Butyrivibrio fibrisolvens: one gene and its partner. The protein of the gene in region 2 interacts with the protein of the main gene of each other region in a pairwise test. Links are inferred from orthologs where the notes say so. Each region holds a gene or a part of one and is shown on either strand. Other genes may lie near its edges.

Region 1 (5,554 bases), 840 kb from region 2 along the record:
GCAAGGGTTGGGGTCGTTCATACCACTTTGGAATGATTTGGTGTTCACATCGAGACCTTTGTTTTCAGAAATAAGGATCTTCAAGATCTCATCAATTATATCGGAGAATTTTGTAAAGTTATAATCACTTTGACAAGGAATATATCTGACAATATAGTCAAGGTGCCCCAGAACATCGAAGTTATGGAATATTTTGATATTTTCCAAAGTACATTCATAAAATTCTCTTACGGCATCGTCTATGGATCTTCCTTCATAATATGAGGGGTAGTAAGGGTCTTTGTGGTGGCACAAGTGATTGGAACCTATAACAAATTCAAAAGGATATTTGGAAAGAAAATTTTCATTCTGTTCTGTTATCTGGGGCTGGAGCCCAAGTTCTATTCCATAGCGGATGGTGATCCTGGATCTGTATATTTCCTGTAATCTAAGGAAATCCTGTCTATAAGAATCTGCATCTATCTCAAAAAAACCTTCCGGGTTATCAGGCCCTATCGGATAGTCCAGATCCATGTGCTCTGTGAAGCATATCTCCTGTAAGCCCTTGTCTATCGAGCTTTCGATCATGTTCTTCATGGGAGCTGTGCTGTCTCCGGAATGTTCACTATGCATATGATAATCGGCAATAATATTCATGGATGTGGCCTTTCTGGGTGAGGAGTGTTTTCGTAATTGGATAAAGATATTATTGTGATAATACCATAAGTATGTAGATGTGGTCACTGTGCGATTTTAATATCTTTTAATGTCTTTTAAAGCGTTGTATAAAAAAGTTAATAAGATGAAAGAAAAACGATAAATAAAGCGTCGTATAAAGAGTCGTATAAAGTGGCATATAAAGTGCTGGTAAAGGGATATATATAGATATTATAACGTGTTTGCGTTGATTTATCTGTAAATGTTATCATAAAAACGATAACTTATCAGAACATGTGCTTTATTTTACTATATTGTAAGAGAATGGTCTAAGTTATAAGCAATTTTTAAACTTTTTACATTTGCAGACTTGAATTATTCTAATAACTTTTGTAGAATAGAAATTGCTGATAAAAATTTGTCAATCATGGATGGTTTCGTTTAAGAATTCCGTCTTTGAAATTGGAAATAGCAGCAATATAACCAAATATTTCATTTTAGGAGGAACTTAAAATGGCAGTTAAAGTAGCAATCAATGGTTTTGGCCGTATCGGTCGTCTTGCATTCAGACAGATGTTCGAGCACGAAGGAACAGAGATCGTAGCAATCAACGATCTTACAGCTCCTAAGATGCTTGCTCACCTTCTTAAGTATGACTCATCACAGGGCAAGTATAAGTACGCTGATAAGGTTTCTTACGGCGAAGATTCCATTACAGTAAATGGTAAGGAGATCAAGATCTACAAGGAAGCAGACGCTAATAACCTTCCTTGGGGCGAGATCGGAGTAGACGTTGTACTTGAGTGTACAGGTTTCTACACATCAAAGGAAAAGGCTCAGGCTCACATCAACGCTGGTGCTAAGAAGGTTGTTATTTCTGCTCCTGCAGGAAATGATCTTCCTACAATTGTATATAACGTTAACCACGAGACACTTACAGCAGATGACAACATCATCTCAGCTGCATCTTGTACAACAAACTGCCTTGCACCTATGGCTAAGGCTCTTAACGACTTCGCACCTATCCAGTCTGGTATCATGGCAACAATCCATGCTTACACAGGTGATCAGATGATCCTTGACGGACCTCAGAGAAAGGGTGACCTTAGAAGAGCACGTGCAGGCGCTGTTAACATCGTTCCTAACTCAACAGGTGCTGCAAAGGCTATCGGTCTTGTTATCCCTGAACTCAACGGCAAGCTCATCGGAGCTGCACAGAGAGTACCTGTACCGACAGGTTCAACAACACTTCTTTTCGCAGTTGTTAAGTCTGACAAGGAACTTACAAAGGAAGCAATCAACGAGGCTATGAAGAAGGCTTCTGATCCTGAGACATTCGGTTACAACGAAGACGAGATCGTTTCTTCTGATATCGTTGGAATGACATATGGTTCACTCTTCGATGCTACACAGACAATGGTTACAGCTATCGGCGATGGCCTCTATGAAGTTCAGGTTGTTTCATGGTATGACAACGAGAACTCATACACATCTCAGATGGTTAGAACAATCAAGTACTTCGAGAAATTCGTTAAATAATTATTTTTAACCTAGTTCTTGCAGGAGGTCCGGTCCAATAGGACCGAACCTCCTTTTCATTATCGGGCCTTGTACAGATCCGGTTCAATCAAATTCATTCAGGAGGAAATATACTATGGCACTTAATAAAAAGTCTGTAGATGATTTCAACGCAAAGGGCAGAAGAGTCCTTGTTAGATGCGATTTCAACGTACCACTTAAGGAAGGCAAGATCACAGACGAGACACGTATCGTTGCAGCTCTTCCTACAATCAAAAAGCTTATTGCTGATGGCGGCAAGGTTATCCTTTGCTCCCACCTTGGCAAGGTTAAGAACGGACCTAACGAAGGTGAGTCTCTTGCACCAGTTGCTGAAAGACTTTCAGAGAAGCTTGGCAAGAAGGTTAACTTCGTATCTGATTACAACGTAACAGGCGAAGCTGCTACAAAGGCTGTAGCTGAGATGGCTGAAGGCGATGTTGTTCTTCTTCAGAACACACGTTTTAGAGGCAAGGAAGAGACTAAGCCTGAAGATGCTGGTGAGAAGTTCGCACAGGAACTTGCTGATCTTTGTGATGACTATGTATGTGATGCTTTCGGTTCAGCTCACAGAGCACATGCTTCTGTATCAGTTGTTACTAAGTATGTTCGTGAAAAGGGCGGCACATGCGCAGTTGGTTACCTCATGCAGAAGGAGATCGATTTCCTTGGTAACGCAGTAGAGAACCCTGTTCGTCCATTCGTTGCTATCCTTGGCGGTGCTAAGGTTGCTGATAAGCTCAATGTTATCAACACTCTTCTTGAGAAGTGCGATACACTTATCATCGGTGGTGGTATGGCTTACACATTCCTTAAGGCTAAGGGATATGAAGTTGGTAAGTCACTTCTCGATGAGACTAAGGTTGATTATTGTAAGGAAATGATGGAGAAGGCTGATAAGCTTGGCAAGAAGCTTCTTCTTCCTGTTGATGCTGTATGTATCGACGAGTTCCCAAGCCCTATCGACAATCCTTCTATCAACACAACAGTTGTAGATGCTGATAAGATCCCTGCTGACAAAGAGGGTGCAGATATCGGACCTAAGACTATCGAGCTTTACTCAGAGGCAGTTAAGTCTGCTAAGACTGTAGTTTGGAACGGACCTATGGGCGTATTCGAGAACCCTGTTCTTGCTACAGGTACTAAGGAAGTTGCTAAGGCTCTTTCAGAGACAAGCGCTACTACAATCATCGGTGGTGGTGATAGTGCAGCTGCTGTTAACCAGCTTGGTTATGCAGACAAGATGAGCCACATCTCAACAGGTGGCGGTGCTTCTCTTGAATTCCTTGAAGGCAAGAAGCTTCCTGGCGTATATGCTGCAGACGACAGAGCATAATTTGCGCGAATAAGCAGAGTCAGATGAAAAACATGTAGATGGATGCTTGCATACAGATACATGTTTTCGAATATGACGAGCAACGCGAACGAGGAAATGCATAGCATTTTCGAGTCTGCTTATGAACAATCAAAATTCGGAGGAATAACATAATGGCACGTAGAAGAATTATTGCCGGCAACTGGAAGATGAACATGACACCTTCAGAAGCTGTAAAGCTTGTTGCTGAGCTTAAAGATTTAGTTAAGAACGACGATGTAGACGTAGTATACTGCGTTCCTGCAATCGACATCGTTCCTGTAGTAGAAGCTGTAAAGGGTACTAACGTAAATGTTGGTGCTGAGAACTTCTACATTGAAGATAAGGGTGCTTTCACAGGCGAGATCTCAGCTCCTATGCTTGTAGATGCCGGTGTTAAGTACGTTATCATGGGACATTCAGAGAGAAGAGATATCTTTGGTGAGAATGATATCCTTATCAACGCTAAGGTTAAGAAGGCATTTGCTGCTGGCCTTAAGCCTATCCTTTGCTGTGGTGAGTCACTTGCTCTTCGTAAAGCAGGTACTTACAAGGAATGGATTGAAAGACAGATCACATGGGATCTTGACGGCGTAACAGCTGATCAGGTTAAGAATCTCGTAATCGCTTACGAGCCAATCTGGGCTATCGGAACAGGCGAGACAGCTACAGCTGATCAGGCTCAGGAAGTTTGCGGATTTATCCGTGAGCTTATCGCTAAGCTTTATGATGATGCTACAGCACAGGCAGTTCGTATTCAGTACGGCGGATCTATGAATGCCGGCAACGCTGCTGAGCTTCTTTCAAAGCCTGACATTGATGGCGGTCTTATCGGTGGAGCAAGCCTTAAGCCTGACTTCGGTAAGATTGTTAATGCTTGATGCATAATGCTTTGAATTTGTAAATGTTTATTAAGAGCTGTTTTCTTTAGGTACTTCCTTTGGGAAACAGCTCTTTTTACTAGTGATATGAGGTTATCTATGAAGAAGGTTTGCGATTATTGTAATTCTCAATATGACGATACCTTGGAGAAATGCCCCAATTGCGGCGCACCCAATGATAATGTCCGCAAAGCGGTAGGCGTTCCGACAACAATTGAACAGCTTAAACAGTGGTATGTTGATCATCATCTGCCACCGGAAGATGTCACAAGATTTTTTATCGGCAAGGATATAAAAGAGCCCAAAGCATTCGGTATCTATAAGGATGATTCGGGAGATTTTGTAGTATATAAAAATAAGGCTAATGGACAAAGAGCAGTAAGATATAAGGGTGGCGATGAATCCTATGCTGTAAATGAACTGTATCAAAAGCTTAAGGATGAGATTGCAAGGCAGAAGGCTGATAATGCTGCCAGAAGATCCGGACAAGGTGGTAGCAGAGTCGGCAAAGCTATTAATAGAACCTGGAATTATATCATGTATGGCTTTTGGGGAATTATAGGACTTTCTTTTGCAGCAGCATATGCAGATGTATTTCAATATGCTGCTTTTGTAGCGGTTCCGGTCATACTCTTTTGTGCCTGGAGAGCTTATAAGAATCCGGCATACAATAAGAAAAATGTTATAAGAAATACTATTATTGCGATCATTGCTGCTATTATTGTGTCGCTTGTGGGTGTTTCATTGCAGCCGGCCAATAAAAATGGTTATTACTACATAAACGGTAATACCTACTATAGCCGCTATGATTCTTGGTATGCCTATGATCCTTATATAGATGACTGGTACTACTACGGAAGTGATCCATATATAGATTCAGGGTCTGAGTACACTGATTATTATGAGGGCTCGTCCTCATATTCTGATGATAGTATAGGAACTTCTTTTACAGATAGTGATTATTATGAAGAGAATTTCAGCTCCTCAGATTCCGATTCGGATTGGGACTCTGACTCGGACTGGGATAGCAACGATTCTTGGGATTCTGGCGGTTCAGACTGGGATTCCGACTGGTAATACTAATGATAAAAACAGGCTCTGCCTTGTGCTGTTATATCGGCATGGC
Region 2 (8,160 bases):
GGGAGAATGGCATATTAACATTGATGAAGATGATGGTCTTCCTGTGATACCTGATGCGGATACAAGAACCATATATGTCAAGGCTTATGAAGACGCATTCCCTGATGCTAAGCTCCTTATGAGAAGACCTTTTGAAGAGCTTCCTGAAGGCGGAGGCGTTTTTAATGATATGACAGGATCTTACAAAGATACCAGCGAGTGGCTTACCTGGATAAACGAAGGCGGCGTATATGAACAGACAGGAGAAGAAGACGCTCTTATCGCTGTACCTGATATATGGAAAACTGCTCCTGTAGGAGGCGAATTTACAAGCTCTATCCCTATGGAAGATATGCTGATAAGTCAGTATGCGACTACAAGCTCCCTTATAAGTGATAGCCATATGACCTTTATAGGACCTAAAGTTCCTGAAAGAGAAGATCTATCCGGCGCTGCATGGTTTAGGTGCGATGATATCATGAAGATGCTGGGTTACAGATATGCCGTTACTACTATGGAATATGGCGGTGATGATACGCAGAGTGTTATAGGACTTAGAATCTCTAATGAAGCGCTGGCTCCTATTTATTGGGACTATCCTGTGTATCTATATCTAAAGGATGAGATGGGTAATATAGAAAAATATAAAGTTGATATAGACCTTACAAAACTCTGTGGCGGTGAGTCAACCTATGTGATGACGACTATGCCGGTCAGTTTTGATTCTCTTTCGACCTATCAGATACTTTTGGGAATTGAGGATCCGCAGACGCAGCAGCCGGCTGTCTATATTGCCACAAATGCTGAAAGATCAGGGTATATGACGATCTTGAAATGAAATTTTTGACAGCTTTCTATACAATTAATATTAATAATTCTATGTCTTTTTTTCTCTATGTATGATATGATGAATATACATCGGCAGTGACTTACAGGGTTATTTTGCGCGACTATCATGGTCAATAGTCTTAAATTTTTAGGATATTGGTTTTGGTATAAATAGGGATAAGGAGGTGCATTTATGCTGTTTTCAGACATAGCCATGAAAATTAATCAGAGAATAGAGAATGGCGAAGAAATCACAGTAGATCTGGATCTTGATGATGGCAGAAAAGTTACATGCGCTACGATGATCATCCTTACAGTTAGTGAAAAGGATTACATTGTACTCCTTCCGCTTGATAAGAATGGTCAGAATACAGACGGTAATGTGTGGTTCTACAGATACATAAACAACGGATCAGACGACGCTGAACTTGGATACATCAGTGATGATGCAGAGTACGAGAAAGTGTCCGAAGCTTTTGATGAGTATCTTGATGAAGCGGAATTTGATGAGCTTGTCGATCTCGATGACAATGGCGAAGCTATAAGATCATAAATGCGGTAATATTGGCCGTCCGGGTTATCCGGGCGGCTTTTTTGAACTTAGCTTTTATATGAAGCATACCTGACGGGATTTTTGTGGTATACTATGTTGGAATAATTATGAGCTAGATTAAGATAAGCTGAAATAAGATGAATTACGATCAGGTTAGTCCTGCGATCCATCAGACACTTAGGAGGATTATGACACAATCACTTAAACTGCTGAAAGCAAAACCTTATCCCCTTGGAATGTATACAAAGGGGCAGGATCTTATTTTCAGTGGTACTTTTATTAATGAAACAGGCTGCGGAATCATTTTATATCCTTGTACTGATGGAGTAATAGATACTGCAAAGCCGCAGATAGTTCCACTTACAGACCAGTACAGGCACGGATCCTTGTATAGTGTGAGAATTATCGGTGGCGCCTTGGCATTTGGGGCTTACCAGCTTATGAGCGGCGGCAACAGATATGCAGACCCTTTAAGCACCAGGATCCAAGGGCTTGAAGAGTTTGGTGTTTACAAAAAAGAGGACGAGATCTTCAGCATAATATCAGATGATGATTATGACTGGGGCAATGACAAAAGGCCTCATACCCCTTTTGACAAGAGCTTTATATATCTTGTAAATGTGCGTGGTTATACAATGCTGGACACCGGTGTTCCTGTAAGGCACAGAGGAACATTTCTTGGACTTGTGCGAAAGATTGAGTATCTCAAGTCTCTTGGAGTTACAGCTATAGAGCTTATGCCGGTATATGAACAGCCAAGTGTTTTATCAAGAAGAGGTCTTGAGCTTATGCATGCCCCTGTTCATCGTGATATGACCAAGGATAGAGCCATGGTAAGTGAGGCAGGGTTCCTTAAGGAAGCTTCTGATTCAGACAGACTGGTCAATCTCTGGGGATTTGAACCAGGGTTCCCTTATGCAGTCAGAAGTGCGTATGCTGTCAAAGGCAATGATCCTTCTGAAGAATTCAAAGACATGGTAAGAGAATTCCACAGAGCCGGCATCGAAGTTATCGTTCAGACCTATTTTGCAGAAGGTCTTACTCATCAGAATATGCAGGAGATTCTGAGGTACTGGGTTAGCGAGTACCATATTGACGGCGTCCATATTAAGGGCAAAGATGTAAGTTCAACCATGCTGTCCCAGGATCCTCTTTTATCAGATATCAAGATATTTGATTATGGTTTTGATTACTGGCATCTGTACGGAGGTGTAAGTCGCGAGCCGTCTAAGAGGAATCTTGCTTCGTACAAGGATGATTTTGAATATACAGCTCGTCATTTCCTTAAAGGTGATGATAATATCATTCAGTCGTTCCTTAACCTGTCACAGGAGACCGGAACAGCAGGCGGCGCGGTTCATTATATATGTAACTACGACGGAGCAAGACTTGCAGATCTTGTGACCTATGATCATAAATACAACGAAGCCAATGGTGAGAACAATACTGATGGTATAGATGATAATGTAAGCTGGAACTGCGGAGTGGAAGGAAGGAGCAGAAGAAAAGATATAATGCTCCTTCGCGCAAGGCAGATCAAAAATGCGCTTGTGATGCTCTTTCTGTCTCAGGGAACGCCTATGCTCTTTGGCGGAGATGAGTTTTGCAATTCACAGGCAGGTAATAACAATCCTTACTGTCAGGACAATAATATAGGCTGGATCGAATGGAAGAACTTTGCAAAGCATAAGGACCTTGTGGATTTCACCAGATTCCTTACAGGTCTTAGAAACAAGTATGAAGTGTTCAGATCAGCTGTGCCATACAGGCTTATGGATTATAAGGCTGTCGGTTATCCTGATTTTTCATATCATGGAACACAGGCCTGGAGACCTGACCTTTCAGCATACAGTCATACTATAGGTATGCTGTACTGCGGCCTGTACTGCGGCAAAGGTCAGGAACATTCGTTTGTATATGTAGCTTACAATATGCACTGGGAAGATAAAGAGTTCTCACTTCCGGAGCTTCCTAAAGGGTGTGAATGGCAGCTTTTATGTGATACCGCTGATTCGGAGGCGGATTACAGCACTCCTAAAAGAGGCAGAACATTAAAGGACCAGTCCAAAGCTACACTGTTATCCAGAAGCGTAAGTATTTTTATTTCAAAAGGAGAACCGGAGAGAACCGGTAGAAACATATCCTATGCAACAAATGCAGCAAACAAACAATCAGCAGATGCCCCTTCAAGGGACAAGTGATACATCCGGCCAGGCAGATAACATAAAGCCATCATCATATACTTTTCCTGTAGGAAGAGAGGTTAAGCTCGGCCCGGGAGGCAGACAGCCAAAGATTGAACTTAAGAATGCGATCGGACATTTTAAGACTATAACAAAACATAGATGGAAGGTTCGCCGTAACTGTTTCAAAATGGGACTTTACTGGCAGGGGCTTACTCATGACCTGTCCAAGTATTCACCTACTGAGTTCCTTCAAGGATGCAGGTATTATCAGGGAGACAGATCTCCTAATGCCAGTGAAAGGGAAGTTAACGGCTTGTCACTTGCCTGGCTTCATCATAAGGGCAGGAACAAGCATCACTATGAATACTGGATAGATTTTAGTTCCAAGGATTCAAGTTCTCCTTTTGGGGTGCTTCCGGGCAAGATGCCTGACAGATATATAGCAGAGATGATAGCTGACAGGGTAGCAGCAAGCCGTACCTATAGGAAGGATGCTTATACATCCGCAGATCCGCTTAACTATTATCTGACAGTTAAGCAGACACCTACACCTATGCATCCTTACACTATAGAGAAGCTTGAATTCTTCCTTCACATGCTTGCAGATAAGGGCGAGGAAGAGACTTTTGCATATATTAAGAATGTGTTCTTAAAAAATAAAAAGAAGTAAGAGTCAAAAGGCATATGGATAAGATCCTATATATCCCGATGTGAACTTATGACCCATAGGGAATGGCATGACAGGTAATGACACAAATGATCTTTTTAAAAAGTCCATAGATAAGTTCCTTGGTCGAAGTTATGAAAGAAATTCTATTGGTATTTTGCAGGAAAAGACTCTTCACAGCATTGTCAAGGATTTCTATGCTCCATCTGATGATGCTAAGGAGATAAGAGTCGGAGACTTTGTTGCGGATATCTGCTATGAAGATAAGATAGTCGAGATTCAAAATGGGAATTTTACTCACCTTGTACCAAAGCTTGAAGCTTTTTTGCCAAAATATAAAGTCACTGTGGTGTATCCCATCCCTTACAGGAAGTGGATGTGCTGGATAGATCCTGAAACGGGTGAACTTACTAAAAGGAATGCTCCCAGAGGATGTTTTAATCTTTATAAAGTTTTCAGAGATCTGTACAGTATCAGGAAATATCTGGATCATCCGGGATTTACGCTGATCCTGACATGCCTTGAACTGGAAGAGTACAGACTTCTTGATGGTTGGAGCAAAGACCACAAGAAAGGTTCGCACCGCTATGACAGGATACCTCTTAACCTTCTTGATGAGATTGTGATCAAGGGCAAGGAGGGGTATAATAGATTCCTTCCGGATGAACTTACAGATGAGTTTACTATCAAGGAGTTTCAAAAACTTGTAAGATACCGTGGCAAGTATTTTGGCACAGCTATAAAAGTCTTAGAACAGCTCGGCCTTATCGAAAGGTGCGGGATGAGAAAAAGGGCTTATCTTTATAGGAAAGTTGATAGCTCGAAAGATAATAGCCAAAAGGATAATAGTCCCAAAATTAATAGTTCAAAAGTTAATAGTTCAAAAGGCAGTAACCTAAAGACTATTATGAAAAAAGATAATAATAAAAATGATAATAAAACGGAGAATAAAGAAATGGCAGTAAAGAAAACAAAAACAGCTACCAAGAAGACTGCTTCAAAGGCGGCTACTACAAAAACAGCTACTAAAGCTAAAAATGTTAAAGTCAGTGAAGAGACAGTCATTGACAGATTTCTTAGATATGTTAAGTTTGATACTCAGTCTGATGAAAGAAGCGGCGCATCACCTTCTACGCCTTCTCAGCATGAACTTGCCAAGGCTCTTGTGAGCGAACTTGAAACAATAGGCGCAAGTGATGTGTATTATGATAAAGAGCACTGCTATGTATATGCAACTATTCCTTCTACACTTGGCAGGAAAAAAGCACCTGTTCTTGGTTTTATAAGTCATATGGATACATCTGATGCCTGCAGTGGCAAGGATGTTAAAGCAAGAATAGTTGAGAAGTATGATGGCAAGGATGTAGTTCTTAATGAGAGCGATCCTGAGACCGGTGCTAAGATAGTTCTGTCACCAAAGACATTCCCTGAACTTCTGAACCATAAGGGTGAAGATCTTATTGTTACAGACGGAACAACTCTTCTTGGAGCTGATGATAAGGCCGGAATATCTGAGATCATGACAATGGCAGCTTATCTTCTTAGCCATCCGGAGATAAAACATGGCAAGATCAGAATTGGTTTTACTCCTGATGAAGAGATTGGAGAAGGTACTAAGTTTTTTGATCTAAAGAGATTTGGTGCAGACTTCGCATATACAGTTGATGGTGGCAAGCTTGGAGAACTTGAGTATGAGTGCTTCAATGCTGCTGAGGTTGAGCTTATAATCCACGGAAGAAGCGTACACCCTGGCGATGCCAAGGGCAAGATGCTCAACGCATCACTTATCGCTTACGAGTTCCAGTCAATGCTACCTCAGTTTGATAATCCTATGTATACTGAGAAAAAAGAAGGTTTCTTCCATCTCACGCTCATGAAGGGAACCTGTGAGAAGGCTGTAGCTTATTACATCATCCGTGATCATGACAAGAAGAAATTTACTGAGCGCAAAAAGCTTGTAGAAAAAATCGTAAAATTCCTTAATGACAAGTATGGCGCCGGCACAGTAGAGCTGACAATGGAAGATAGCTACTACAACATGATCGAGAAGCTGAAACCGCATATGCATCTTATAGACAATGCCCGTAAAGCAATGGAACAGGCAGGAGTTACAAGCATTGAGAATCCTATAAGAGGTGGTACAGACGGAGCTATGTTGTCATTTAAAGGTTTGCCATGTCCTAACCTGTGCACAGGTGGTTACAATTATCATGGCAAGTATGAGTACGCTTCAGTACAGGAGATGTACAAGACTGTAGAGATCCTTGAGAATCTCGCACAGATTTATGGTAGTTATAAAGGATAATAGTAATGAATAAAGATTTAAACATAGTTAATGATCTAAACCAGAATATTGAACCTGTTAAGGATGCTGATGCAAAGGGTGCAGTATCAATAGAGGGCAGTAATATATACGAAGTTGATGACAAGATGGAAGCGCTCATTGAGGCAGCAGATCTTGATGGCAAGGCGCCGGAGGCTGAGCCCCAGAGACAGTACTATTTTATCAAAAAAGCAAGACGTTATGTGGACGAGCTTGCTAAGGAGATTGGCAGAAGGCCACGTGCCTGCAGTGTTGCTTTTGGATGCCAGATGAATGCCCGTGACTCAGAGAAGATCCTCGGAGTTTTGAAGGCTGTAGGCTATGAAGAGACTGAATCTGAGAAGGCCGAATTCGTGATCTACAATACATGTACAGTTCGTGACAATGCTGATCAGCGTGTATATGGCCGTCTTGGATATGCAGGAAGTCTTAAGAAAAAGAATCCTCACATGAGGATAGGTGTCTGCGGCTGCATGATGCAGGAGCAGGTTGCCGTTGATAAGATTAGGAAGAGCTATCGTCAGGTTGATCTTATATTCGGTACACATAATCTGTTTAAGTTTGCAGAACTTTTGTGCTCTATGTTTGAATCTGACAGGATGATCATAGATATCTGGAAAGAGACCAATGAAATAGTTGAAGACCTTCCTGTTGCAAGAAAGTATCCGTTTAAATCAGGCGTTAATATCACATTTGGATGCGACAATTTCTGCACTTATTGCATAGTTCCTTATGTAAGAGGACGTGAGAGAAGCAGAGACCCCAAGGATATCGTAAGAGAAGTTGAAAGGCTTGCAGCAGACGGCGTTAAGGAGGTTATGCTTCTTGGCCAGAATGTTAACTCTTACGGAACAGGACTTCCTGAAGATAAGAAGATATCTTTTGCCAAGCTCCTTGAAGAAGTGTGCAAAGTTGAGGGTATCGAGAGAGTCAGGTTCATGACACCACATCCCAAGGATCTGTCACAGGATCTTATAGATGTGATCAAGAATAATCCTAAAGTCGCAAGGCATATCCATCTGCCTCTTCAGTCAGGAAGTACAGAGATCCTTAGAAGGATGAACAGAAAGTATACAAGGGAGCAGTATCTTGAACTCGCTTTAAGAATAAGGCGTGAGATCCCTGATGCTGCAATCACTACAGATATCATCGTAGGCTTCCCTGGTGAAACCAATGAAGATGTAGATGATACAATTGATATAGTCAAGCAGGTAAAGTATGACAACGCATTTACTTTCATCTATTCAAAGCGTACAGGTACTCCTGCAGCTACATTTGAAACAAAGCTTTCTGATGAGGAAGTAAAGCATAACTTTGACAGGCTCTTAAAGGTTGTACAGGAAACAGCGCATGCTCAGTCAGCGCGCTTTAATGATACTGATCAAAGAGTCCTTGTTGAGTCACTCAATGAGCAGGACGAAACTCTTGTAACGGGCCGTATGTCCAATAACACTCTGGTTCACTTCAAGGGCGGAGAGGAACTGATCGGTCAGTTTGTTGACGTACATCTTGATGAATGCAAGGGATTTTATTTCATAGGACATATGATCTAAAATATTACAAAAGAGTATCTGATCATTTTGTATAGTATTAGTATTAAAAATATGCAATAAGTAACAATAAA

Evidence for each region.
Region 1: the proteins of pepT (region 2) and tpiA interact in binary tests that used the Escherichia coli proteins (3 or more experiments, as listed by UniProt). The link is inferred for Butyrivibrio fibrisolvens from one-to-one orthologs.

What each region holds. Positions count from the first base shown.
Region 1 is NZ_CP065800.1:3,468,214-3,473,767, reverse strand. Bases 2,616-5,554 are described here. They hold tpiA (triose-phosphate isomerase), read left to right. Parts: upstream 2,616-3,681; coding sequence 3,682-4,428; downstream 4,429-5,554. Other genes in these bases: I7804_RS14445 (hypothetical protein), read left to right, coding at 4,528-5,505; I7804_RS14455 (phosphoglycerate kinase), read left to right, coding at 2,616-3,529. In the rest of the region: I7804_RS14465 (histidinol-phosphatase HisJ family protein), read right to left, coding at 1-636; gap (type I glyceraldehyde-3-phosphate dehydrogenase), read left to right, coding at 1,150-2,175; more of I7804_RS14455, read left to right, coding at 2,291-2,615. UniProt on the Escherichia coli protein: Involved in the gluconeogenesis. Catalyzes stereospecifically the conversion of dihydroxyacetone phosphate (DHAP) to D-glyceraldehyde-3-phosphate (G3P).
Region 2 is NZ_CP065800.1:2,618,786-2,626,945, forward strand. Bases 4,469-7,397 are described here. They hold pepT (peptidase T), read left to right. Parts: upstream 4,469-5,276; coding sequence 5,277-6,518; downstream 6,519-7,397. Other genes in these bases: miaB (tRNA (N6-isopentenyl adenosine(37)-C2)-methylthiotransferase MiaB), read left to right, coding at 6,644-7,397. Also shown: I7804_RS10800 (DUF4832 domain-containing protein), read left to right, coding at 1-817; I7804_RS10805 (DUF1292 domain-containing protein), read left to right, coding at 1,001-1,360; I7804_RS10810 (hypothetical protein), read left to right, coding at 1,549-3,561; I7804_RS10815 (DUF5662 family protein), read left to right, coding at 3,656-4,216; more of miaB, read left to right, coding at 7,398-8,089. UniProt on the Escherichia coli protein: Cleaves the N-terminal amino acid of tripeptides.